DNA from 2 places in the Phyllobacterium sp. A18/5-2 genome. Region 1 is predicted to be linked to the other one. Evidence: predicted binding sites of a transcription regulator. Region 1 holds the regulator's gene; the other holds the start of a gene.

Region 1 (11,188 bases):
GGCCACATGCAGCCATTTTGTCAAGTTGCGATGCTTCACCCAAGCACAGATGGTGCCCGGCAAGTCTACTCCGACCGGATATAGCCCTCGCGCTTGAGTTCCTCGGGCGTGCGGCCGGGCCTGTGATAGGTGGGCAGCGCCCAGCCGAAATAAAGCGCGCCGCCACGCACCGCAAATGCGGTGAGTGCAGCGGCGAGTGCCGACAGTTCCAGTCCAAGAGACAGAGCGTGCAGAATAATGTAGACGACCGACCCGGCCAGGGCGGCCGTCACATAGATTTCGCGGCGCATCAGCACCGATGGCTCACCGGAAATGATATCCCGAAGGATGCCGCCGAAGGTAGCGGTCATGATGCCGGTGACGACGGCAATGCTTGAATCGAAGCCCAACGCCAGGCTTTTGGCTGCACCCATGACACTATAGGCGGCGAGGCCGACCGCATCGAGCCATAGCAGCACGCGGTAGCGTGACTCCAGCAGATTGGCGGAGAAATAGACGACGATTGCGGCCGCGGCACAGACCAGAAGGTTCCCCGGATCCTTGACCCAGAATATCGGAACTCCAAGGATCAGGTCGCGCAACGTACCGCCGCCGACGCCCGTCACCGCCGCAAGAAAGATGAACGCGATGATATCGAGCTGGCGGCGTGATGCCGCCAGGGCGCCTGTCGCGGCAAAGACGAATATCCCGGCATAGTTGAACAGCTGGATCGTGGTCATCGGCAATTCCCCCTGCGCCCGGATAATGGGCACGATAGAGCATCACCCGCCAAAATGAAAAGAGCCGCATTCCCGGTTAAGGAACGCGGCTCTCAAATTCGACTTGCAGGCCGGATCAGGCGTCTTTTTCCGCCTGCGGATTGATCGGGCCAGGTTCCGGCTGGCCTTCGCCTGCCCCTTGCTTGGGGCCACCCTTGGATACGCCGACCAGGGCCGGGCGCAACATGCGGTCGCCAATGACGAAGCCTGACTGTGCGACCTGCAACACGGTGTTGTGTGGTACGTCAGCATTTGGAATCTCGAACATCGCCTGATGGAAGTTTGGATCGAACTTCTGGCCCAGCGGCTCGATTTTCTTGACTCCGTGGCGTTCCATCGCAGTCATCAGCGAACGTTCGGTCATCTCAACGCCTTCGGCAAGCGATTTGAAACCAGCGTCGCCTTGAGCCAGCGCATCGGCAGGAATTGCTTCGAGCGCGCGCTTCAGATTGTCCGAAACGGAAAGAACGTCGCGGGCGAAATTGGCGACCGAATAGGCGCGCGCATCGTGAACGTCGCGTGCGGTCCGTTTGCGCAGGTTTTCCATGTCGGCGGCAAGCCGCAGCAGCTGGTCCTTCAGGTCGCCGTTTTCGGCGCGCAGCCTGTCGAGCTCGGCCCAATTGTTGGCCTGAGCTTCAATTTCGTCATCCTGGGCCATCGCGTATTCTTCAGCCTTGCGCGATTTGAGAAAATCATCGGCAGCGCGCTTCAGCGCATCTCGATCGCGCGGATTCTTCAGGTCGCGCTGGTCGAGATCGGGTGTGTCGTGATTTTTCTTGTCTTCAGCCATCTATCCTGTCCGTTCATTATTCGTAAGTTGCGCTGGATATCGAGCTTTAGGCCATAAAAATCAAGTGCAAATGACTATCGAAGCAGGCGCGACACAAGCTGGGCCGTATAATCCACCATCGGCACGATGCGCGCATAGTTGAGCCGCGTTGGACCGATGACACCCAGCGCGCCGATCACCCGCTGTTCCAGATCGCGGTATGGCGCGATGACCAGCGACGAACCGGAAAGCGAAAACAGTTTGTTCTCCGAACCGATGAAAATACGCACGCCCGGTCCGGCCTCCGCCAGATCAAGCAACTGCAGTGTACCTTCCTTGGTCTCGAGATCGTCGAACAGATGACGCAGGCGCTCGAGATCGGCCTCGGCATTGACCGATTCGAGCAGATTGCCGCGCCCGCGAACGATCAACCGTGCGGGCTGGCCGCCACCAGCCCCGCCCCAGATGGCAAGGCCCTGTTCAACCAGATGTTGCGACAATGCGTCCAGCGCCTGCTGTGTTTCCTCCTTGAGCCGGGCGACTTCCTGCCGCGCCTCGGTGATGGTGCGTCCCTGAATATGCGCGTTGAGAAAATTCGACGCCTCGATCAATTGCGATGGCGTGACGCCGAGCGGCAGATCGATGACGCGGTTTTCGATATCGCCGCTCTGGGTGACGAGTACTGCCAATGCCTTTGTCGGCTCGAGACGAACGAATTCGATATGCTTCAGCGCACCTTCCGCCTTGCTGGCGAGAACCAGCCCGGCACCCCGCGACATGCCGGAAAGGATCTGGCTTGCCTGGGTGAGCACGCTTTCCGCCGACTGGGATTCACCGGAAGCCCGCACCTGAGCCTCGATGGAATTACGCTCAGCGGAGGAGAGGTCGCCGACTTCCATGAAGGCGTCGACGAAAAAACGCAGTCCAAGCTGCGTCGGCAGCCGCCCGGCCGAGATATGCGGCGCATAGACGAGACCGAGATGTTCCAGATCGCTCATCACATTGCGGATTGTGGCGGGGGAAAGGGACACAGGCAGGATGCGCGACAGGTTGCGCGATCCAACCGGTTCGCCGTCGCCCAGATAGCTCTCGACAATCCGCCGGAAAATATCCCGCGACCGCTGATCAAGCGATTGCAATGTCTCCGGAACCACGGCGTTGTTCATCCTGCCTCATACTTCTGTTCGTTGCCGGCCTGATATAAGCATTATCGGGTCAATCATCAAAGCCTTTGCTTCATTCACCCATCGCGGTTAAAAGGCCGGGAAACAGATCAACAAGAGGTTAGCCCATGCGTCCTTCCAAACGAGCCCCCGACGAAATGCGCGCCATTTCCTTTGAGCGCGGCATTTCCAAACATGCCGAGGGCTCGTGCCTGGTCAAATTCGGCGATACCCACGTGCTGTGCACCGCTAGCCTGGAGGAAAAAGTGCCGGGCTGGATGCGCAACACCGGCAAGGGATGGGTCACGGCCGAATATGGCATGCTGCCGCGCTCGACCGGCGATCGCATGCGCCGCGAAGCCTCTTCCGGCAAGCAGGGTGGCCGTACCCTGGAAATCCAGCGGCTGATTGCGCGCTCGCTCCGTGCTGTGGTGGATTTGCAGGCACTCGGCGAAGTACAGATCACCGTCGACTGCGATGTCATCCAGGCCGACGGCGGCACCCGCACCGCAGCGATCACTGGCGGCTGGGTGGCCCTGCACGAATGTCTGAGCTGGATGGAAGCGCGGCAGATGCTCAAGGTCGAAAAAGTCCTGAAGGACCATGTCGCTGCCATTTCCTGCGGTATTTCCGATGGCACCCCGGTCATCGATCTCGACTATCAGGAAGATTCGACGGCCCAGACCGATGCCAATTTCGTCATGACCGGCAAGGGTGGTATTGTTGAAGTACAGGGAACCGCCGAGGGCGATCCTTTCTCCGAAGACGAATTGCTGGCACTGATGGGGCTTGCCCGCAACGGCATCAACCGTTTGGTTTCGCTGCAGAAAATGGCCGTCGGCTAGAAGACAGGAACCATGCAGCCATCAGGAATACTGGAAACAGCGCTTTATGTGACCGATGTCGAAGTGGCTGCGCGGTTCTATGCTGGTGTGCTCGGGATGGAAGTCATCCTGCGTGCCGGCAATGAATCGGTATTCTTCCGTTGCGGGCCCGGCGTGCTTATTCTTTTCAACGTTGAAAAGTTGAAGGAAAGGCCAAAAGGCGGTCTGCCGATACCGTCCCATGGCGCGGATGGGCCGGGTCATGTGTGTTTTCGCGCGACGCGGGATGAAATTGCGGAGTGGAAATCCCATCTGGAGGCCAACGGTATCGTCATCGAGAGCGAGTTCGATTGGCCGAACGGCGCGCACTCCCTGTATTTCCGCGATCCGTCGGGAAATTCGATTGAATTTGCCGAACCACAATTATGGAATCTGAAATGAGAACGCTTCAAAAAGGCAAGTTGCTCGTCGCCAGCCACAACCAGGGCAAGATCAGGGAAATGATCGACCTGCTCGGGCCGTTCGGCTTCGAAGTGGTGTCTGCCGCTGACATGGGCCTGCCTGAACCCGAGGAGACGGGCACGACCTTCGAGGAGAACGCCTACATCAAGGCCGCTGCTGCCGCCAAGGCGACGGGTCTTGTCGCGCTTTCCGACGATTCAGGCCTATGCGTTGATGCGCTGGGCGGCAATCCGGGTGTCTACACCGCCAATTGGGCCGAACTTCCGGACGGCAAGCGTGACTTCGCTCACGGCATGCGGAAGGTCGAGAAGGCATTGCAGGAAAAGGGTGCGAGCGCACCCGGGGATCGCAGCGGCCGGTTCGTTTCGGTTATCTGCCTTGCCTGGCCCGATGGCGAAGCCAATTACTATCGCGGCGAAGTGGAAGGCGAGATCGTCTGGCCGCCACGCGGCACCGCAGGATTCGGCTACGACCCCGTATTCAGGCCGGAAGGCTACAATACAACCTTCGGCGAAATGACTGCGGAACAGAAACACGGCTGGAAGCCGGGCGACACCGATGCGCTGTCGCATCGCGCTCGTGCCTTCCAGCGCTTTGCCAAAGATTGTCTGGATGCGCATGAACCATCCCGATAAAGGCGAGTCCGGCTTTGGCGTCTACGTTCATTGGCCCTTCTGCATGGCCAAATGCCCTTACTGCGATTTCAACTCGCATGTCCGGCATCAGCCGGTGGACCAGCCGCGCTTTGCCGCAGCCTTTGCCCGCGAAATGGCGACGATGCGCGAGCGTACGGGTCAGCGCACGGTTTCCAGCATCTTCCTTGGCGGCGGTACGCCGTCACTGATGCAACCGGAGACGGTGGCTTCCATCCTCGATGAAATCGCCCGCAACTGGCACGTGCCGGATGATATCGAGATCACGCTGGAAGCCAATCCGACCAGCGTCGAGGCAGATCGTTTTCGCGGTTATCGCGCCGCGGGCGTCAACCGGGTGTCGCTTGGCGTGCAGGCGCTCAATGATCCGGATCTGCGCCGGCTCGGCCGCATGCACAGCGTCGATGAGGCACTCATTGCGATCGGACTGGCGCGCGAGATTTTCCCGCGGCTTTCCTTCGACCTTATTTATGCGCGGCCGGACCAGACCATTGAAGGCTGGCGCGATGAACTTGCCCGCGCGATCTCCTATGCCGCCGATCATTTGTCGCTGTACCAGCTGACGATCGAGGAAGGCACGCCTTTCTACAATCTGTGGAAGGCGGGGAAACTGGTGACACCCGACGGTGATCACGCGGCAGCGCTTTATGCGGAAACGCAGGATGTAACGGCGAGCCATGGCCTGCCAGCCTATGAAATTTCCAATCATGCCGCACCCGGCGCGGGTCGCAGCACAATCTCGTTTACTGGCGCTATGGCGAATATGTCGGTGTCGGTCCGGGCGCGCACGGACGCTTCATTGAAAATGGGACGCGCGCAGTAACCATCACCGAGCGTCATCCCAGAATCCTGGTTGCGGCAAGTCGAAGCCGGCGGCCACGGGGTTGTCGAGGAAGAGTTCCTGAATAGAGAGCAGGAAGGCGACGAATTCCTGTTGATGGGATTGCGGCTGGCAGAGGGAATTGATCTCGCCCGCTACGAACGTCTGACTGGACACAGCGTCAAGGAAGGTAAAGTGATTTCCTTGGCGGAGCAGGGCCTTATCGAATATATCGGCAATAGCCGTATTCGCACGACGCCCGAGGGCGCCATCGTGCTCAATGCGGTCATCGCCGATCTGGCAGCATAAGGGAAAAGTTTTGTCCGAGGGAGAAGCCCCAAAAACTGCCGACAAGGAGCGGGACTATCAGATCGGCAGCGCTTCCTACCGCGCCCGCCCACTGGAGCCGGCCCTCTATATCGTGGCGACGCCGATCGGAAATCTCGGCGACATGACCCTACGCGGCATCGAAACGCTGGCAGCGGCAGACATTATCGCCTGCGAGGATACGCGTGTGAGCCGCGTTCTGCTCGACCGCTACGGCATTTCCCGCCGCCCCTACGCCTACCACGAACACAATGCCGAAATGGCGGGCCCCAAACTGATCGAGGCGCTTTTGGCGGGCAAGAGCGTCGCACTGGTTTCAGATGCGGGTACGCCGCTGGTTTCTGATCCGGGAGGCCGTCTGGTGCCTGAAGCCAAAGCCGCCGGCATAAGGGTCGTGCCCATCCCCGGCGCATCATCGGTGCTGGCCGCCCTTACAGCTTCAGGATTATTCAAGGATTCGTTTTATTTTGCCGGCTTCCTATCGTCGAAACAGGGCCAGCGCCGGGCGAAGCTCGAGCAATTGAAAACCCTTGATGCGGCGCTGGTATTCTTCGAGATCGCCAAATCGCGCGGCGGCAACGCTGGCAGACATGGTCGAAATCTTCGGCCCTGAACGCCAGGCGTCGCTGTGCCGTGAACTGACGAAGACATATGAGACTGTCGTCACCCTGCCTCTGAAGGACCTGGCAGCGGAATTCGACGGCGAGGACCGTATCCGCGGCGAAGTGGTGCTCGTTGTTGGCCCACCGCAAGAACATGAGAATGTGCCGCGCTCCGACGACGACATCGATGCGCTGCTGCGCGCCCTCGTTCTCGAAATGGCACCGGCCAAGGCAGCGGGTGAGGCCTCGCGCATGACCGGCCGGCCCAAGGGAGAACTTTATCAACGGCTTCTGGCGTTGAAATAGGCGCGAGATGAGCGAATTGGGCAAGCGCCGCAAGGCTTACCGTCGCGGCCACTCCGCAGAACATCTCGCTGCCCTTGCCCTCATACTGAAAGGCTACCGCATCGTCGGCCGCCGCTATCGCACCAAACTCGGCGAGATCGACCTGATCGCACGGCGCGGCGACACCGTTCTCATCGTCGAGGTGAAGGCGCGGGCAACGCTTGAGCAGGCGATGGACTCGGTCAATGCACTGACCATGCGCCGGATCGAGGCAGCTGCGGATCATTGGCTTGCGCGTCAGAGTGACCATACCCGTCTCTCCCTGCGCTTTGATCTCGTCGCTATCCTGCCCTGGCGCTGGCCCGTGCATGTGCAGGCGGTTTTTACCGTCTAGACAAAACTTGCACTAGGATATGGTTGAGATCCGGTCGCATTCTACAAGCGGCTTCCTTGTGCAGCATTTTGACCTGACCCTGCGCGAAATGCGCGGCGCTCCTCGACGAGCAGCATGGCATAAATGTTCTCGTCAATGATCATGCAGGCAGTCTTGTCGTCGGAGAAACCCGGATTGAAGCTGAAACCGAGAGCGGTGAAGAAGCCTTTCGACGCTTGCAGATTCTTGACCGGAAGATCTACGAGATCATGCGCATCAGGTGTCTCCGCTCCTTGTGACGGAGCCGTCCATACCGGATCGAGCGTGTCTTCGCCACGGCCAGCAACAAAGGGGCTTGCATTTTCTTGTTAACCCGATAAAAGTAGTCGTGTATTGATTTGGCTGGATGGCCGGCCAGATGCGGATGATCGAGCATGTCTCGCTTTGCCTCAAGGGGTGATGGCAAGGCGTGTGTCTCTTTGTATACGATAGAAAGAGAATCCGCTTGTTTCGGCTTTTTCAGAAATTCCATGCTCTTGACCGGGATTCGGCGCACTTCTGTTCCTTATAAACAGCTGCCGGATCATGGATAATCCCCTGAACCATCGGGATTGTCTTATTCATGTCCATCCATGCCAACCAGCTATCTGTCTTTCCAGCCTTTTTCCGCGTGCGGAATGAAGTGCTTGTGGTTGTTGGCAATGGCGAGGAAGCGCTCAACAAGGCGCGGCTCCTGGCGCAGACGAACGCGACGATACGCGTTGTTGCTGAGGAGCCCGAACCGGAATTGGCCGATTTTCTCCGTGAAGGCGGTCACGAACATCTCGTAGAAAAATTTGCTCCCAAGCATCTGACCGGCGCAAAACTGGTCTTCGTCGCCACCGGCGATGAAGACCAGGACGGGGCGGTCGCGGCTGAGGCACGCCGTCAGGGAATTCCGGTCAATGTCGTTGACCGGCCCGACCTCTGCGATTTCTTCACGCCCGCTATCGTCAATCGTGCGCCACTCGCCATCGCCATTGGTTCGGAGGGTACAGGCCCTGTCCTTACCCAGATGATCCGCGCACGCATCGACGCGGCGTTTTCGCCGCGTCTCGGTGATCTGGCGCGTCTCGCCAATGCCTATCGGCCAGTGGTCGAGAAGCTGGTGAAAAAAGGGTTTGCCGCGCCGCCTGTTCTGGCGCTCGTTTTTTTCCGGCGACGTCGCAAGCAATGTCTATAACAATGACTTGACTGGCGCCCATCAGGCTGCCGCCGGTCTGCTCGAAAGCCAGGACGAGCCAGAGGGCTATGTCTGGCTGGTTGGTGCCGGTCCCGGTGCCGAAGATCTTTTGACCCTGCGTGCCCACCGCGTGCTCATGGAAGCCGACGTCATCGTCTATGACGCGCTGGTCCCGGAGGCCGTCGTTGCCATGGGCCGCCGCGACGCGACCCGCCTTTCCGTCGGCAAGCGCAAGGGCTGCCATTCCAAGAGCCAGAGCGAGATCAACGATTTGCTCGTTGCTCTCGGCCGCGAGGGCAAGCGCGTTGTTCGCCTGAAGTCCGGCGATCCGCTGGTTTATGGCCGCGCCGGCGAGGAAATGGCCGCGCTGCGCAACGCCGGCATTGCCTTCGAGATCGTACCGGGCATCACCTCGGCCTTTGCCGCGGCTGCCGATATGCAATTGCCTCTGACTTTGCGCGGCGTGGCATCCTCCCTCGTGTTCACCACGGGTCATGACATGGCCGGTGAAGTGCTGCCCGACTGGGCGCGCCTTGCCATTTCAGGCGCAACGATCGCCGTCTATATGGGCCGCAGTGTTGCCGCTTCCGTCGCCGAGCGGCTGATGCAGGCCGGGCTTCATGCCGATACCGGCGTTGCGGTCATCGAAAACGCAGGCCGCCCCGAACGGCGCATGTTCCATGGCACGCTCAACGATTTGCCGGCGCTGGAGCAGCGCAACGATCTCGACGGTCCGGTCATGGTCGTCATCGGCGATGCTGTTGCAGGTGCCGCCATCGACAAGGCCGAGCCGCTTGCCGCACAGAACAAGAATCCCGTGGCGACCCGCCACCTTGAAACCAATGCTGCCTGAACGCGAAGGATCACGATCATGAGTGTCAAAGTTCTCACCGCAAACCGCCTGACCGATGGTGAAGCCGTATGGCTCGGCGCCAATGGCGAGTGGCTGGAACAGATCGACGGTGCGCTGATCGCCCGTCACGCCGAAGCGGTAAGCGCTCTTGAAGAGGCCGGGAAGGCAGCGATCAAGTCTAACCTCGTTATCGACGTCAATGTGATCGATGTTGAAGAGCGCGGCACAAACCTTTATCCGCTGCGCCTGCGCGAGCGCATCCGCCAGCTCGGCCCCACCATCCGTCTTGATCTCGGCAAGCAGGCTGAAAAGCCCAAAGCAACCGCCGCTTAACAGCTAAAGGCCCGCACAGAATGTATCGTTACGATGAGTTTGATCACGCGTTTGTTTCGGCCCGCGTTGAGCAGTTCAAGGATCAGGTTGAGCGCCGTCTTGCCGGCGAATTGACGGAAGACCAGTTCCGGCCGCTGCGGTTGATGAACGGCGTCTATCTACAGTTGCATGCCTATATGCTGCGCGTCGCCATCCCCTATGGCACGCTCTCCAGCCGCCAGATGCGCAAGCTCGCCCATATTGCCCGCCATTATGATCGCGGCTACGGGCATTTCACCACGCGCCAGAACCTGCAGTATAACTGGCCGGCGCTGAAGGACATGCCCAAGGTTCTTGATGAATTGGCGTCGGTCGAGATGCACGCGCTGCAGACCTCGGGCAATTGCATCCGCAATGTCACTGCCGATCACTTTGCCGGGGCTGCTGCCGACGAGGTCGCCGATCCGCGCCCCTATGCGGAAATCCTGCGTCAGTGGTCGTCGATGCATCCGGAATTTTCCTACCTGCCGCGCAAGTTCAAGATTGCCGTCACCGGCGCCGAGCGTGATCGTGCTGCGATCCAGGTGCACGATATCGGCCTGCATCTGAAGAAGAACGATGCGGGCGAACTCGGTTTCGCGGTGTATGTCGGTGGCGGTCAGGGCCGCACCCCCATGGTTGCCAAGAAGATCCGCGATTTCCTCCCCGTCGAGGATCTGCTTTCCTACACGACAGCGATCATGCGCGTTTACAATCTGAATGGCCGCCGCGACAACAAGTACAAGGCGCGTATCAAGATTCTCGTGCACGAAACCGGCACGGAAGAACTGACACGTCAGGTCGAAGCCGAATGGCAGGTGCTGAAGGAAACCGACCTGAAGCTGCCGCAGAAGGACGTCGATGCCATCGACAGCTATTTCGCGCCGCCAAGCCTGCCCGTACGTCCGGAAGGCTGGTCGGGCCTTGCGGCCGCGCGCAAGGCCGATCATTCATTCTCCACCTGGGTCGATCAGAATGTGACGCCGCACAAGAATCCAGACTACGGCGTCGTGACCATTTCTCTGAAGCCCATCGGCGGCATCCCCGGTGATGCAACCGACGCACAGATGGACCTGGTTGCCGATATCGCCGAGAAATTCTCGCAGGACGAGATCCGCGTCAGCCATGAGCAGAACCTGGTTCTGCCGCATGTGGCGATCGCCGATCTGCAAATCGTCTATGACCTTTTGCTGACCGATGGTCTTGCGACCGCCAATGCCGGGCTGATCACAGACATTATCGCTTGCCCTGGGCTCGACTATTGCGCCCTTGCCAATGCACGGTCGATTCCCGTCGCCCAGCGCATCTCGGAACGGTTCGGCAAGCCGGAGCGTCAGGCGGACATCGGCGAACTGAAGATCAAGATTTCCGGCTGCATCAATGCCTGCGGTCATCACCATGTCGGCCATATCGGCATTCTCGGTGTCGAGAAGAAGGGCGAGGAGCTGTACCAGATCTCGCTCGGCGGTTCCGGGGATGAAATCTGCACCATCGGTGACATCACAGGACGTGGTTTCTCCTCGGAAGAAATCGTCGATGCGGTTGAAACCATTGTTGACCGTTATCTCGATATCCGCACCGACAAGGAAGAGAACTTCCTTGCCACCTACCGGCGTGTGGGCGCTGCACCGTTCAAGGATGCGCTCTATAGCGAGGCTGCAAATGCTGCTTGAATTCAACGAGAAAACCGTAGCGGATGAAGCGCGCGCGCTTGAAGCCCGTTACG
Region 2 (11,188 bases), on a different replicon from region 1:
GTCGATAGATATCCCAGTCCAAAAGGCCATTTTATTCGTCGAGATGTTTCATCGACGAAGACTTGTTGCACTTTCGCCTGAAAGAAACATTGGCCGCAGCGGCCTGCAGGTAACAACCGTTAGTTCAACCTTAAATAGTCAGAAGATTCGCGCCATCCGATGAACGTCACATTACAACAATAGTACGTGTCGCAATAATCAGAGGATTTTGCCAAAGGCGTCGATAGCTTAACAATAGAAGAACCAGCTCATTGCCATCGCAACCGGAACAACGGTGAGCAGCGCGCGTTCTGGGGTATGACCAATTTTACTTTTCCACACGTGACAATCAAAGCGAAGCATTCGGGCCAAATGTTGAATGTGTCTTCCATCCACGAAGCCTCTGAGCTGCTTGCGCACCATTGGCCGAAGAATGGGGGCCGCAAGCTCACTGCTGCTCGGAAAGCCTGTCTGGATGGTTTCGACGGCACCATGTCCGCAGACGATGTGCGAAGAGCCTTCATAGGTGCCGCAAAGGAAATCGGCGTTTATGTCTGGGAGGAGACTGGGGAGGCGCGCTAGCCGCAGGTCCGCACGATCGATCGGACAAATTGGTTCGCCAGTGCGAGCAACAATGCTTCCCACTGGTCGGGTTGGATGGAACCGCTTTGGTAACGGCGCGTTTCTGGAAGCTTAGATCGGGCACTACTGGCATTCCGCCCGCACTCCCGAACCGGAAAGAAAATCATGAGAACGATGCTAATCGCAATCGGCGTGCTGGCCGCCGCAATGGTGGCGGCTTTGGCTGCCGAGCCCGTCAAAATGATGGACACGAAGATGGGTAAGGTCATGGCCACTGAGAAAGGTATGACGCTCTATACATTCGACAAGGATGCAAAGGGCAAATCGAACTGCGACGCTGATTGCCTGAAGAAGTGGCCAGCGTTTCATGCCGATGCCAAAGCCAAGGCGGAAGGCGAATGGTCGCTGGTCAAGGCAGCGGACGGCAAGGAAATGTGGGCCTATGAGGGCAAGCCGCTTTACACCTATGCCGAAGATAAAAAAGCCGGTGAAATGAGCGGCGATGGTGTTGGCGGCGTTTGGCATATAGCCAAATAAAACCGCGCTGCATAAAGCTGGGGCGGTCTTGGATCGCCCCTCTCCCAAAGAGGCAGTTAAGCGGGCACATGACGCTTAATGCTATCTCCGGCAATCTGCTTTCTCCCTATACAAATAGTCAAATTCTAACTGGGACGCCTCGCTAGTGGAAAACGTATATTTCAAATCGGTGACCGTTGAGTCGGCATATCCCGGCAAACGACAGAACATCAGTTCGGTCGGTACGGCGGTCGAATTTCTCTTGAATGAATGGCCAGGGAAACGGGGAAAGCTTCACGGTTTGGCGCGACAAGCGTGTCTGGAGGCGCTGGATGGCACTGTGTCCGGCGACATGGCAAGGTCGGCTTTTCTCGAGGCTGCCACGGAAGCAAATATCTATGTCGAGAACACCAGTTGGGTGCATTATTAGCCGAACGAGGACAAGGTGATACGAGTCAGCGCTGCTTCTCGGTACAGCCCTCGCGCCATCGGATCCAGTGCTCGTCAGCGATGTTCAGGTCGGCCGCCGCATCTGCCCCTTTTTGTGGTTTGTCATCGCCGCCTCGCGCCGTGCTTATCTGCTTCGTTTGGGTCTTCCCGGCGTGGCTCCGGCGCGTTAGATTGGCGACTTGTGCGCCACGCAATGCGCCAAGCTTCCTTGCTCGATAGTCTCGGCTTGCGGTCGATAAATGCAACGACGATGCCGGCTAACGTGCAGAAAACTGGTACCGCAACGGACATGCAAAGAAGCAAGACAATTTCGTCCATGATCCCATCCCCGACGACACAAACGATGTTATGCGGACAAGAATAGGCATTCCTCGGTCTCAGGCCCTCCGTTGCGAAATGTACAGGCGTGCCATCGCCAAGACCATGGCGAAGGCGATCAGCGCGGTCGCTTGCAAATCTGTCATGTTGGCCTCCCATCATGCTCAAGAGAGACGCCGAAACGAGCTCTTTCGCTTACATCCCCTTGCGAGGCACCCTCATCGTGCCCGGGCGCCAAAAGGTCGTGCTTATGGGCAAAGGCGACGAACAAGCCCCGTGCCGTCTGCGCTTCGATCTCTCCAGACAGCGCTGCCCTGCACGCGTTAATCGCCAACGTGCGCGCAGGGTCGGTTTTCGATGAATGCCATTCGCCGAGCAGCGCATAGGCTTCCGCTACGGTCCTGACCTGAGTTGGGAAACCGAGCCCGACAATCAGGGTGACGGGCTCTTCGAAGACGTGGTATTCCATGAGCTCCTCCAATGTTGCAGCTTGGCGTTTGACCGGGCGAGCCAAATCAAATCCGTTTCGAACACGCGCAGCGCCGGTCTGAGACGTGGCGTCGTAAGCCGAAACTCGTTCAACGCCGCGCCCTGGCCAGCTCGTGCCTAAGCGGCGGCGGCGCCAAGTCAATTGGCGCCCGGCATGTCTCCATCGAACAGATCTCCTCATTTTCTTCTCCCAAATGATGAACAGTATTCACCAAGCCCGGTAAGCAAGCCTCCTAGCGAATAATCAGGAACAGCTTCGTCCCACCGCGCACAAGATCGAACGCGAGCGTGCCTTTTGCGTCACGCAATGCCTCTGTCAGATCTGCGACCGAGGAGATTGGCCGGCGGTTGACGGCGACAATCACGTCGCCAGATTTCAAGCCTGACTGAGCCGCGGCGCTGCCTTCCTCAATGTGTTTGACGACAACGGTTCCTCCCGCGTCCCGAAACTCAGCGCCCTCAAGGCGATTGGGAAGGACTTCGGCCTCCTCAACTGCGCCGCCCGCTTCGATGCGCAGGGTCACGGATTTATGCACGCCATCGCGCATATAGTCGATTTCGATGTCCGAGCCGACCGGGGCGAGTCCGACGCGGTTGCGCAGGTCGGCCGAACTGGAAATGCGATGCTTATCGACGCTCATGATGACATCACCCGCCTGAAGGCCAGCGCTCGCGGCGGGGGAGCCTTGTTCAACGCGGCTGACCACCACGCCGGAACTCTCGGTAAGACCGAGCGCCTGCGCCAAATCCGGGGTGACGTCTTGAATGGCAACGCCGATGCGGCCGCGACGTACCTCGCCGTGGTCGACGAGCTGCTGCATTACGGTGGAGGCCATGGCGATCGGCACCGCGAACCCGATGCCGACATTGCCCCCGGCCGGGGCGATAATCGCCGTATTGATGCCGATCAATTTACCGTCGGCCGTGACCAGGGCGCCGCCGGAATTGCCGGGATTGATCGAAGCATCGGTTTGGATGAAGTCTTCATAACCTTCGATATTGATGCCGCTGCGGCCTAGCGCGCTGACGATGCCGGAGGTCACTGTCTGGCCGAGACCAAAGGGATTGCCGATCGCCACCACAGTGTCACCGACCCGAAGCGTGTCGGAATTGCCAAATGGAAGAGCCTTCAATTGTGGAGCTTTGATCTTGATCAGCGCGATGTCAGTTGCCTTGTCGCTGCCGACGAGCGTGGCGACAAAGCGACGCCTATCCTTCAGGGTTACCGAGATTTCGCCAGCGGCAGCCACGACATGATGATTGGTAAGGATATAGCCCTTTTCGGCATCAACGATCACGCCGGATCCGGCGCTCAAACGCTGTTGCATTTCAGGCAGGTTGAAATAACGGCGGAAAAACGGATCGTTGTAGAGAGGATCTCGCCTCAGCGGATGAGCCGGACTTCACCGCGATGTTGACAACGGCGGGCGTCACCCCCTCCAGCACATCGGCAAGCGGGCGCTGCGCACTCGCACCGATGGCAGCTTGTGACTGCGCCGCTGCCACCGGAAGGGGTGCCGGTGAGAGGAGGGGAACAAGTGCGGCGAACACGTGAAGATATCCGGACGAACGCATGACCATTTTAGCCCTCCGAGTTCTTTGATCCTCCTTTCGACGTCAATCGGCGGTCGGGTCTGCCCTGAGGTTCAGGTTTCTTCTCCGTCAATGTGTGCCAGGCGAAACGGCACGCTGCCAATCCGTCAATCCCGAATCATCCATTTTGACGTCCTGTTGCAAAAACTTCTGTGCGGCGAGAACCATGATTGCATAGGCGGCCTTGCGACGATCCCAGCCTGCCGCTTTGGTCTGATCGAGCAGATCGAATCGGGTCGAGCACAGCCTTGAGGTCCGTCTCGTAGCAAAGATCCGAGGCCTGACGCTGCGGCGGCGAGAACTCGGCGATGTTCAGCATATTCATGGCACCACCCATCTCTTCATGGCATCACACACCTCGCGCTTGGCGGCTGCGCCCGCCTGGCGGGCGCAGCCTTCCGTCAGAAGTCCATGCCACCTGCCGGCACGGCAGGGGCTGGCGCTTCCTTCTTCGGCTTCTCGGCAACCATCGCCTCGGTGGTCACCAGCAGGCCGGCGACCGAGGCCGCATCCTGCAGGGCGGTGCGTACCACCTTGGCCGGGTCGATCACACCCTGGCTGTAGAGATCACCGAACTCATCGGTCTGGGCATTCCAGCCAAAGCCGAACTCCGCGGCCTCGCGCAGCTTGCCGACGATAATTGAGCCTTCGGCACCGGCATTCTCGGCGATCTGGCGAACCGGAGCTTCGATCGCGCGGCGCACGATCTCGATGCCGGTTTTCTGGTCAGCATTGTCGAACCGGACGTCGTCGAGCGCTTTGGCGGCACGAAGCAATGCTACACCGCCCCCGGGCAGCACACCTTCCTCGACTGCCGCTCGAGTTGCGTGCATGGCATCGTCAACACGGTCCTTGCGCTCCTTGACCTCGACCTCCGTCGAGCCGCCGACACGGATGACGGCCACGCCGCCGGCGAGCTTTGCCAGACGCTCCTGCAGCTTTTCACGGTCGTAGTCCGAGGTGGTTTCCCCGATCTGTGCCCTGATCTGAACTATGCGGCCCTGGATCTCGTTCTTCGAGCCGGCGCCATCGACAATCGTGGTGTTTTCCTTCTCGATCACCACCTTCTTGGCCCTGCCCAGCATGTCCAGGGTGACGGTTTCAAGCTTGATGCCAAGATCCTCCGAGACAGCAGTGCCGCCAGTGAGGATAGCGATGTCTTCCAGCATCGCCTTGCGCCGGTCACCAAACCCCGGCGCCTTGACGGCTGCGACCTTCAGACCGCCACGCAGCTTGTTGACGACGAGCGTGGCAAGGGCCTCGCCCTCGACGTCCTCGGCGATGATCAGCACCGGCTTGCCTGACTGGACCACGGCCTCCAGCACGGGAAGGAGTGCCTGCAGGTTGGAGAGTTTTTTCTCGTGAATGAGGATATAGGGTTCGTCGAACTCGACACGCATTTTCTCCTGGTTGGTTACAAAATAGGGAGAAAGATAGCCGCGATCGAACTGCATGCCTTCGACGACCTCGAGCTCGGTCTCGGCGGTCTTGGCCTCTTCAACGGTGATGACGCCTTCGTTGCCGACTTTTTGCATGGCTTCGGCAAGGAAGCGCCCGATCTCGGCATCACCATTGGCGGAGATGGTGCCAACCTGGGCGATCTCGCCATTCTGGGTCACCTTGCGGGCATTCTTCTTTAGGTCCTCGACCACGGCATCGACGGCCTTGTCGATGCCGCGCTTCAGGTCCATGGGGTTCATACCCGATGCCACCGCCTTCGCACCCTCCTTGACAATCGCCTGGGCAAGGACGGTCGCCGTCGTCGTACCGTCGCCAGCGATGTCGCTGGTCTTGGACGCCACCTCGCGCACCATCTGTGCGCCCATGTTCTCGAACTTGTCCTCAAGCTCGATCTCTTTGGCCACGGTTACGCCGTCCTTGGTGATGCGTGGAGCGCCGTACGACTTGTCGATAACGACATTGCGTCCCTTGGGTCCGAGCGTGACCTTCACGGCGTTGGCCAGAATATCAACGCCACGCAACATTTTTTTCGCGGGCCTCGGAATGGAATTTCACTTCTTTGGCAGCCATTGTTCTACTCCTTTCTAGGCAGCACGTTTGCCCGAATTCTCAGGCACATCAGGCCGCCTCTTTAGCCGCGGTTTCGACTTCAATCACACCCATGACGTCGGACTCCTTCATGATCAGGAGATCCTCGCCCTTGAGCCTGATCTCGGTGCCGGACCATTTGCCGAACAGGATGCGGTCGCCGACCTTGACGTCGAGCGGCTGCAATTGGCCGCTTTCGTCGCGGGCGCCGGGACCCGTAGCAATAACCTCGCCTTCCTGCGGCTTTTCCTTGGCAGTGTCGGGAATGATGATGCCGCCGGCGGTCTTTTCTTCGGCCTCGATGCGGCGGACCAGAATACGGTCATGCAATGGACGGAACGTCATGTCGTTCTCCTCTTTAGACAAACAGATTTTGAGGTTCCTCCGCGCCGCAACCGAAGCGGGTCCGGCGCGGGTCGCGCAATCCTTTCCGGCATCGCGCGCCTTACGAATTGGTCTTACCTATGGAGCATTTCAAGAGGGCGACGAAAAAATTTTAGCACTCGCCATGCAGGAGTGCTAATGACATGGATTCACACAACGAATCCTTCCTGAACCGATCGCCTGGCCGTTGAAGTTTTGCCAGATTTCAAAGAACTTTCATCCGCGTAGGAGCAGCTGGAATAATCCCCTCGCTTGACGTCAGGTCATGCTCGAAGCGGTCAATGCTTTTCAGATCTCCTGGCCGGTCTTTGCGTACGGGACCCCGCGTCGTTCAGCTTCCTGGACCATCATCGCAACAATGTCGTTGAAGGGAATGCGGACAAACCGCCCGGCGTAAAACCTTGCGACAGCCTCGATATCGATCCGTCCAAAGCCTTCCGGCAACGCCTCCATATCTGTGGCGATCTGTTGCTCTAGTTTGACCCTGTCATTCATGGCCGGACTTCCATAAGACATGGTGCCACGCCGCCTCGCCAGCAACCTGCAGCGTCCAACCTCCACATCGATTGAGTGACTGCTGTCTTCGGTTGGCTTCGATGCGGTTGTGCAATGCACCGAACGTCATTGCGTCCTCCTTACAAAATATATAGATTCCTTCCCGCGCCCGAGGTGCATCCGTTTCAGCACACGAGCCCTTTGGCATCGCGCTTTCGATCTGGTTTTGCAAGAATGCGGTTTCAAGAAGACTTGGGAAAATTTCCCTCAATCAGCACGCTCAAGCACGAGCGCCATGAAATTCACGAAGCTGTTTCGTATGCCCGTCAGCGGGGCGATTGAAATTTCTCGGGAAAATTCCAAAATATTTCGCTATGAAAAGAGGCCTGATTTCGGGCCGCTTCTAGGACACCAACACAAGGAGATTTTACGAACGGAGGAGCGCCATGGAACCTACCCTTTCGATGATTATCCCCTCGATCGCCCCCGAATGCCCTAATCCGTCCATCGGCCGCCTGCTTCATCCGGCACGGCATTTCAGCCATCCTGAAGACGTGCTCCGGGATGATACGCTCGATGTCCAGGAAAAACGCGCCATCCTCGCCTCGTGGGCTTCAGACGCCTGCGCGGTCGAGATCGATGCCGGCGTTGCGCAAGCTGCCGAACGCTGAGGAACCGGTTGCCTTCGACGCCGTCATGGATGCGCTGCGCCAGCTCGACGACATCCGGAGCGAAGTTGACGGCAATTGCGATCGCGCACCACACCGTCAACGCCCGAAGAAACTTGATGCGTGACGGACATTGACAAGAAATGATAACATGTCAGCAGGGCTTTTCTTGATGCGGGTGGGGGCGATGGACGACTGCGGAAGTACATCGTCGTCGTCCGACGATGCGAACGCGTTCTGGCCCTGCATCGGGCAGCAGACGTTTGAGTGCGCGAACCATCACTATTCATTGAGGCGGGAGTGTCGTAACAGGGTCGTCCCATAGTGCCTCAGCCTCAAGAAGGTCAATCAGGGCTGCGACGCGACTTGCGGGCAGACGGCCTCTCTCTCCCATCAACACTTCGTCGTTGTTCAGCCAAATCAAGGCCTCCCTCAGTTCTTCAAGCGATGCCCCTGTCGAAGCAATTTCTGCAATTGTCATCTCGTCTACCGGACCAAGCACCGAAGTCACGTCCTTACGCGTCAAAACCATCTTTCGTTCCTCCCGGGCTATCTGCCAATCGCGGTTTGGCGGCAATCACGTTTCCACGCAAAAGAACGCTGAGGAGCCGCGCTCGTTGCATCAAACGTTGGAGGCCAACAAAAAAATCGCAGCCCCGGCCATCAGCCTCTTGACGCAGCAGAACGCGATATCCACCTCTTTGTCGCCTGCTGCCGCAAGGGGCGGGCACCGGTCAGGGAGCGCCAGCTTCTTGGCGTTCCTCGTACCTATATTGCTCTTAAGAGGAGGATGTGGCTATGAGAAACAACACCGACTTTTCCCCCTTCTACAGGTCGAGCATTGGCTTCGATCGCATTTTCAATCTGCTTGAAAACGCCAGTCCGCCCCCAACCGCCGGCGACTGGCCGCCCTACGATATCTTGAAGTTCGGCGAGGACAGCTATCGCATCATGCTCGCGGTGGCCGGCTTTACCGACGACGAGCTGACGATCACGCATGAGCCCAATCTCCTCGTGATCAATGGCGCGAAGTCGCAAGGCGAGGAAATGCAATACCTTCATCACGGCCTGGCTCTGCGCCAGTTTGTGCGCCGCTTCGAACTTGCCGACTATGTCAGTGTTACAAGTGCGAAGCTGGAAAACGGCCTGCTTGTCATCGATCTGAAGAAGGAAATCCCTGAGGAGATGAAACCACGCCGCATCGCCATCAACGCGCACGGTGGCAAGAAGTCGGCATCAAAGCGGATCGAAGGCGACGTCGCCGCCTGATGAAAAACTGACCAGCGAGCGGCCACCGTCCCCAATGGAGCCGGTGCGCTCGCATTGCAGAAAGATGAAAGGAGACAAGACCATGAGCGTACGTGATCTTATTCCATGGAACCGCGGCAACAACCAGGTTCCGAGCCTCTATCGCGAAGGCGGCATTGATCCATTCCTGTCACTACACCGCGACGTCAACAAACTGTTCGATGAGGTTTTTCGCGGCTTTGGTGCCCCCTCGCTATTCAACGAAATGGCGCCGCGCAACGGGACTTGGCCGCGCGTCGAATTCTCGGAGAATGACAGGGAAATCAGGGTCATGGCCGAGGTGCCTGGCCTCGAGGAAAAAGACGTCGAGGTTCTTCTGGAAGACGGCGTACTGACGCTTCGCGGCGAGAAGAAATCGGAAGTCGAGGACAAGGACCGGCAGTTCAGTGAGCGTTACCATGGACGCTTCGAACGGCGCATCGGCCTTGGCCGGGAGATCGACGAGGACAAGGTCGCCGCGACCTTCAAGAACGGCCTCCTGACCATAACTTTGCCGAAGACAGAAAAAGCGCAGGCCAACGCCAAGCGTATCGCCATCAGCAGCGAAAAGTGATCCTTGAGCCAAAAGCATGATCGCCGGGTGCATCCATGCGGATGCACCCAGGGTCAGTATCCCTGATTAAAAGGGTGATGAGAGCTAGGCCTTGGCTGCCTGACCTTCGAGGGCCGCACACCGCCATTCATCGAAGCTTTGATGGGCTACCGGCGGCTGACGCAACTTGAGCTGCGCTTTCCCACAAGAGAAGCGGCGGCCGCTTTGCTGTGAGACACAATATCTATTACGTGGTGCAGAACGACCGAGCCCACACTCGCCGAACCTGAAACCGAACCGCAGACTGTGGTCGGTCAATTACCCGCCGCGGGAATGAGGTCGAAATTCTAGGGAACATCAAGATCACCAGTTGAGCCCGCCGCAGCCGCGGCGGGCTCGCTTTCAGACAACTGCGTCATGCATGCGCCTGTGGACCTTGTCGATAGGCCCAAAGCGCCCACGCCGACAGGACCGCGACAAGGATGCCGATCACGACATGCGTCCGCATCGCATTCACATTCGCGGTAAAGGCCAGCACCCACGGCGAGATCACCAGCCAGAAGCCGAGTGCCATGTTGGCCCATTCCTCCCACGCCGCAAACTCCGAGAGCGTCGCGGCGGCCAGAACAGCAAGAGCGGCACCAACAACCCAGGCGTTCCATGCGGGCGCCGTTTCCATTGCGAAACCAATCACCCATGGTGAGACCATCAGACACACGGCAAGGACCAGATTGGCCATATCCTGGCCGCGTTTTCCTTCCATTAGATTGTAAGCCATGACAACCTCCATCCTTGAAGCTTGACCACAGTTCACGTGCAAACACGCTTTGCCCAAAGAGGTAGTTTTCTCATAGACAAGTTTCAAGTAACTGAAGGAATGGCATATTCTGGCATTCACTGCGACTTGGCCACCGCGTTGCTTGCCGGCTAAGCGGCCGACGGACGTGTTGCTTTCATAGCAACCGGATAAAGTCTCGGGGTGCCCATTTAGGAATGCTGATCAGATAATTTTATCTCCCGCACGAGGCCCTTACCACGCGCCCACGGACTTTTGGCGGCTGTCTCGGCTCCCTTTCGCCCCCCGGTTTCCTTTTTGTTGGTGCTCATAGCGACTAAGGCGGTGGGGCGCCAATGCCATGGGCTGATCCTCCAAGTCGTCACGCCAGCCTGATCTGGAGCCAGGGATGTCGCCCTCCGTAACGCCAGCTCCATGTCCATGCCGGCGCTCCAGGGGCTACATTTCTTTCGTGGGTCCTGATGATCCATGGCGATCTATCCTACTTTACGTGTTCGTTGCCTCCTATTTCGGCCCGATATAGCGATCTTGGTTCATGGCAGCTCAGACAGACTGCCCGTGGTATTCTGGGTTGCAGGCCCCGTGAAACTCCGGACAGGAAGGCGCGCATCGCATAAGACTCGTGATACGGCGGCGCAGATCTGAACAACGACCCTCCGGTGTATTCGGCTGCTCGCTCAGTTAATGATACGCTTTTGATGACCGGTAACGATGGAGCATGCATCCGCCTTTGACGCGCCGTAAAATCTCGGACAGCGACTGGGTTCAGAACTCCTTGTGGGCACTTGTGCCTTTATGTGCCGCAACAGTTCCGGCGAAGCGGCTTTCTTGTTCTGGGTCTGCAGCGTCGGTTCTCCCATGATCGTCACTCCCTTAAAGAACAACAGATCTGCCCCGACGAAAGTCGTGGGCTGGCAGTCAAGATTGTCTGGATGGCGAAAATTTAGGACAAATGACTCGAATTTTCAATATCTGCGACCGTCGCTTCGCTCTTAAAGGCGATATGAGGAAAATGAGCCTACACTGCTG

Evidence for each region. The regulator HrcA, encoded in region 1, represses chaperone genes, less so after heat shock. The targets are predictions, from matches to a motif close to GTTAGCACTCNCNNNNNGNGAGTGCTAAC.
Region 2: a site for HrcA is predicted at 6,472-6,500, ahead of N8E89_RS22745 (co-chaperone GroES). Genes of this name have one in related genera too.

The regions. Positions count from the first base shown of each region.
Region 1 covers NZ_CP104966.1:1,490,366-1,501,553, forward strand. The annotation lists gene N8E89_RS07450 (trimeric intracellular cation channel family protein) at 66-719, opposite strand; gene grpE (nucleotide exchange factor GrpE) at 835-1,548, opposite strand; gene hrcA (heat-inducible transcriptional repressor HrcA) at 1,623-2,693, opposite strand; gene rph (ribonuclease PH) at 2,819-3,535, shown strand; gene N8E89_RS07470 (VOC family protein) at 3,548-3,955, shown strand; gene rdgB (RdgB/HAM1 family non-canonical purine NTP pyrophosphatase) at 3,952-4,611, shown strand; partial or broken gene hemW (radical SAM family heme chaperone HemW) at 4,595-5,758, shown strand; partial or broken gene rsmI (16S rRNA (cytidine(1402)-2'-O)-methyltransferase) at 5,730-6,684, shown strand; gene N8E89_RS07490 (YraN family protein) at 6,692-7,057, shown strand; gene N8E89_RS07500 (hypothetical protein) at 7,296-7,568, opposite strand; partial or broken gene cysG (siroheme synthase CysG) at 7,659-9,111, shown strand; gene N8E89_RS07510 (DUF2849 domain-containing protein) at 9,130-9,444, shown strand; gene N8E89_RS07515 (nitrite/sulfite reductase) at 9,465-11,135, shown strand; gene N8E89_RS07520 (phosphoadenylyl-sulfate reductase) at 11,125-11,188, shown strand, end outside.
Region 2 covers NZ_CP104967.1:857,202-868,389, forward strand. The annotation lists gene N8E89_RS22715 (DUF982 domain-containing protein) at 352-561, shown strand; gene N8E89_RS22720 (COG4315 family predicted lipoprotein) at 727-1,098, shown strand; gene N8E89_RS22725 (DUF982 domain-containing protein) at 1,244-1,507, shown strand; gene N8E89_RS22730 (DUF982 domain-containing protein) at 1,988-2,314, opposite strand; partial or broken gene N8E89_RS22735 (Do family serine endopeptidase) at 2,568-3,915, opposite strand; partial or broken gene groL (chaperonin GroEL) at 4,329-5,958, opposite strand; gene N8E89_RS22745 (co-chaperone GroES) at 6,007-6,321, opposite strand; gene N8E89_RS22750 (hypothetical protein) at 6,649-6,855, opposite strand; gene N8E89_RS29490 (hypothetical protein) at 7,302-7,526, shown strand; gene N8E89_RS22760 (hypothetical protein) at 7,810-8,055, opposite strand; gene N8E89_RS22765 (Hsp20 family protein) at 8,322-8,792, shown strand; gene N8E89_RS22770 (Hsp20/alpha crystallin family protein) at 8,875-9,384, shown strand; gene N8E89_RS22775 (SPW repeat protein) at 9,779-10,141, opposite strand.